2 regions of the Afipia sp. GW822-FHT03D08 genome follow, and region 2 is predicted to be linked to the other one. Evidence: riboswitches for the same ligand, from Rfam matches in the RefSeq annotation. Region 2 holds a riboswitch; the other holds the start of a gene.

Region 1 (2,391 bases), 380 kb from region 2:
GCCGGTGAAAACATCGACCTGCTGGAACGAAAATGTACTCATGGAATATCCAGCGCGCTTCTGTCTTAGGCTTTCTCCAGCGCCGCGTTCAGATCCTCGATCAGGTCGTCCTTGTGCTCCAGTCCCGCCGAGAAGCGGATGAAGCCTTCACTGATGCCAAGTTCAGCGCGCGCCTCCGGCGTCAGCCGCTGATGCGTCGTGGTCGCCGGATGGGTGACGATGCTTTTGGAATCGCCGAGGTTATTGGAAATCCGCGCCAGCTTCAGCGCGTTCAACGTGCGGAACGCTGCGGCCTTGCCGCCCTTCACCTCGAAACCGATCAGGGTCGAACCCGCGCGCATCTGTTTCTTCACGATGGCTGCCTGCGGATGATCGGCCCGGCCCGGATAGATCAGCCGCGAGATTTTCGGATGTTTGGCCAACGCATCGGCGATCGCCGCGGCGCTTTCGGTTTGCGCCTTCACGCGAATGCTCAGCGTCTCAAGGCCTTTCAGCAGCACCCATGCGTTGAATGGTGACATCGCAGGTCCGGTCTGGCGCAGGAACGTGTGGATGTGCTCCTGAATGAAAGCCTCCGACGACAGGATGATGCCGCCGAGACAGCGGCCCTGGCCGTCGATGTGCTTGGTCGCAGAATAGACCACGACGTCGGCGCCGAGCGTCAGCGGGCTTTGCCAGATCGGTGTGGCGAACACGTTGTCCACGATCAGCCGCGCGCCGCCGCGATGCGCGATCTCGGCGACAGCGCCGATGTCGACCACATCGAGGGTCGGGTTGGTCGGGCTTTCGAGGAAGCACGATTTGGTGTTCGGGCGCATCGCCTTCTGCCACTGGTCAAGATCGTGACCATCCACCAGCGTGGATTCGATGCCGTAGCGCGGCAGCAGATCTTCCACGACATAACGGCACGAACCGAACAGCGCTTTCGCTGCGACCACATGATCGCCGGCTTTGAGCGGAGCAAGGATCGCGGTGGTGACCGCCGCCATGCCGGTCGCGGTGGCGCGCGCGGCCTCGGCGCCTTCGAGTTCGATCATGCGCTGCTCGAACATCGATACGGTCGGATTCGAAAACCGCGAATACAGGAAGCCGGGGTCCGCGCCGGTGAAGCGCGCTTCGCACTGTTCGGCAGTGTCGTAGATGAAACCCTGCGTCAGGAACAACGCTTCGGAGGTTTCGCCGTACTGCGAGCGCAGCGTGCCTGAATGCACGAGGCGGGTTTCCGGGCGATAATTGCGGGTCGGGGATGGCGGCTTGCTTGGGGAAGCATTGGCCGCGGGTGTTTTGGTCTCGGACATGTGCACTCCATCGTGGCCACCTCGCGATGGACACAAAAAAACCGGCCTGGAAAATCTTTCCACAAGCCGGGATCACACTGTCCCCGGCCTGTTTAGCGAGTTATTTAACGTGGCTGCAAGCCGGCCGGCTCAAATGACCACGGGATAAGTCCTAGGCTTAATCCCGCATGCTCTTTCCGTCAAGCACCCCATCGGATAACCGATAAAATGCTTGTTTTGCTGGATCAGCCGATAGCCGAGGATTGCCCCGTGGCCTTCACACTTGCCCCCGACGCGACAGGAATTCTGCCTGACCGCATGATCGCGGCGATGGCCGATGCAGGCCTGATCCTGCCGGAATATCCGTTCGTTGAAAGCCAGATCCAGCCCGCCAGTCTCGACCTGCGTCTCGGTGCGATTGCCTACCGCGTCCGCGCCAGCTTCCTGCCGGGACCGGACATGACGGTGGCGCAGCGTATCGATGAACTCAAGCTGCACGAGATCGATCTGTCCGATGGCGCGGTGCTGGAAACCAACTGCGTCTATATCGTGCCGCTGCTGGAAAGCCTGGCGCTGCCGCCGGCGATTCAGGCTGCGGCAAATCCAAAAAGCTCCACCGGCCGCCTTGATGTTTTCACCCGCGTGATCGCCGACGGCACGCGGCGCTTCGACATGATCGCGCCCGGCTATCATGGCCCGCTCTATGCGGAGATCAGTCCCAAAACCTTCCCGGTCTTGCTGCGCGAAGGATCGCGGCTGTCGCAGATTCGTTTCCGCACGGGCCATCCGCTGCTCGATGGCGATGAACTGGAGGCGCTGCATGAAGCCGAGCGTCTGGTCGACAGCGACGAAGCCGATCTCGCCGGCGGTGTGGCCTTAAGCGTTGATCTGTCCGGTGAAGGCTCGGATGGTTTTGTCGGCTATCGCGCCAAACGCCATACCGGCGTGGTCGATGTCGATCGCCGTGCCGGATACACCGTGGGTGAGTTCTGGGAGCCGATCCGCGCGCGGCCGGATCGCAGCCTGATCCTCGATCCCGGCGAGTTCTATATTCTTGCCTCGAAGGAAGCGGTGCAGGTGCCGCCGGATTTCGCCGCCGAGATGGTGCCGTTCG
Region 2 (2,391 bases):
CCCTGTCGGTCTCGATTTCCGCGAACGACACCCGCGCGCTGCCGGCGTTGAGCGCGTGCACCACCGCACGCGCCTCCGATGTCGGAAACAGCCAGTCGCTGGTGAACGACACCACGCAGAAGCGCGTGCGGGTGCCGCGCCAGGCTTCCGCCAGCACTCCATTGTGATCGGCGGCGATGTCGAAATAATCCATCGCACGCGTCAGATAGAGATAGCTGTTGGCGTCGAAGCGCTCGACGAACGACGAGCCCTGATGGCGGAGATAGCTTTCCACCTCGAAGTCCGCATCGAACGAGAACGTCGGCACCTCGCGGTCCTGCAGCCGCCGGCCGAACTTGCGATGCAGCGCCGCGTCGGAGAGATAGGTGATGTGCGCGGCCATGCGCGCGACACCGAGCCCGCGGTGCGGATGGGCGCCGTCCTCAAAATAACGCCCGCCGCGCCAGTCCGGATCGGCCATCACTGCCTGACGGCCGAGTTCGTGGAATGCGATGTTCTGCGCCGAATGCCGCGTGCTGCACGCCACCGCGAGCGCAGAGAACACGCGTTCGGGATAGGCCGCCGTCCATTGCAGCGCCTGCATGCCGCCCATCGAGCCCCCGACCACGGCGAACAGTTTGTCGATGCCGAGATGATCGAGCAGCATCGCCTGCGCCCGCACCATGTCGGGAATGGTGATGACGGGAAAATCCAGTCCCCACAGTTTACCGGTGGCGGGATTTGTCGACGACGGACCCGTGGAGCCCATGCAGCCGCCGACCACGTTGGCGCACACGACGTAATAGCGATCGGTGTCGATCGGCTTGCCGGGGCCGACCAGCGTCTCCCACCAGCCCCGCTTGCCGGTGACCGGGTGCACGTTCGCGACATGCTGATCCCCGGTGAGCGCATGGCAGATCAGAATGGCGTTGGAGCGGTCGGCGTTGAGCTGGCCGTAGGCCTGATAGGCAATTTGGAATGGCGCGAGATCGATGCCGCAGTCCAGCCGCAGCGGCTTGTCCGCACCGAACTGCGCAACCAGCGATGACGGATGATCCGCCTCGTGCGCGCGTTCAGCGGCCGCAGTATCGCTCTTCAACGGTTTGACATTAACCATCTTGTTACTGGCCTCCTCAGCAGGTCGCGAAGACCAACATCGGAAATCAGGCCATAAAAAACCCGGCCTGAAACGAGGTTCGGCCGGGATCACTTATGTCCCCGGCCTGTTTAGCGAGTTGTTTAACGTGGCTGCAAGCCGGCCGGCTCAAATGACCACAGAATGGCTAAGTTACTAGTCACGAACGGCCTTTTCGTCAAGCTGCACCGCGACATCGCAAGGCCACCCTGCTTTGGTGTGAGGCCAGAATTGCCAATGTTTTCTTTGCTTTCAGGCGCTCTCCTGCCTATCAATGCGCCCGACAAATCCCGTTTTCGATGAATTCCGGAAGGCCTTCGCGCCGCAAGCCGCGTTCGGACCCAGGTTGAACCGATGACCAAGCAACCGCCATCACTGCAGGACCTGCGCCGCGAAATCGATTCCATCGATGAGCAGGTGCACGAACTGCTGATGAAGCGCGGCGACATCATCGACCGCCTGATCTCGGTGAAGAAGACGCAGGAAGTCGGCTCGGCGTTCCGGCCCGCGCGCGAAGCCGACATGATGCGCCGTCTGGTGCAGCGTCATCGCGGCATACTGCCGCTGGACACCGTGGAGAGCATCTGGCGCGTCATCATCTCGACGTTCACTTACGTCCAGGCACCGTTCTCGGTGCATGCCGACCTGTCTGCCGGCGAGTCCGCGATGCGGGATTCGGCGCGGTTTCATTTCGGTTTTACCGTTCCGTTTCTGGCGCACTTCAATGCCGAAGCCGCGGTGGAGGCCGTTGCAAAGTCAAAGGGCGATCTCGCGTTGATCTCGGCGGTCAGCAGCCGTCTGCCGTGGTGGATCGCGCTCGAGCCTGCGGCCGCGCCGAAGATCATCGCGCGCCTGCCGTTCGTCGAGCGCGCCGATCATCCGGCCGCGCTGCCGGTGTTCGTGGTGTCGCGCGTCGCCGCCGATGCGATGGTCACCGAGGTCGGGATGTGGAGCGTGCGCGTGTCCGGCTGGAGCGCGGATGTCGCGCGTGCGCTGTCGCCGTTTTCCGAGATTATCGCCGTCCCCGACACCGCGTCCGACGGCGCCGCCTTGCTGATCTCGGTTCCGGGCCCGGATGGCCTTGCGAAAATCACCGCTGCGCTGATCGCGGCCGGAGCATCGGTGCGTTCATCGGCTCTCGTCGGGAGCCATGCAACGCGCTATACGGTGCCGCCTGCCACTACGTCCAAATAGTCTTCTTTCGGAGTTGAGTTGATGTCTCGTCCTGTGCCGAAGCCAGGAATTCTCGATATTGCGCCTTACACGCCGGGCAAGAG

The links. Region 2 has a riboswitch for S-adenosylmethionine ahead of metX (homoserine O-acetyltransferase MetX). Riboswitches for the same ligand answer to the same signal wherever they lie in the genome.
Region 1: another riboswitch for S-adenosylmethionine. It lies ahead of AC1RM7_RS19605 (O-succinylhomoserine sulfhydrylase); the one in region 2 lies ahead of metX (homoserine O-acetyltransferase MetX).

What each region holds. Positions count from the first base shown of each region.
Region 1 is NZ_JBXANK010000003.1:94,592-96,982, forward strand. It holds gene AC1RM7_RS19600 (PhzF family phenazine biosynthesis protein) at 1-42, opposite strand, end outside; gene AC1RM7_RS19605 (O-succinylhomoserine sulfhydrylase) at 66-1,298, opposite strand; SAM riboswitch at 1,370-1,449, opposite strand; gene AC1RM7_RS19610 (2'-deoxycytidine 5'-triphosphate deaminase) at 1,506-2,391, shown strand, end outside.
Region 2 is NZ_JBXANK010000003.1:477,083-479,473, reverse strand. It holds gene metX (homoserine O-acetyltransferase MetX) at 1-1,096, opposite strand, end outside; SAM riboswitch at 1,186-1,265, opposite strand; gene AC1RM7_RS21530 (chorismate mutase) at 1,469-2,308, shown strand; gene hisC (histidinol-phosphate transaminase) at 2,330-2,391, shown strand, end outside.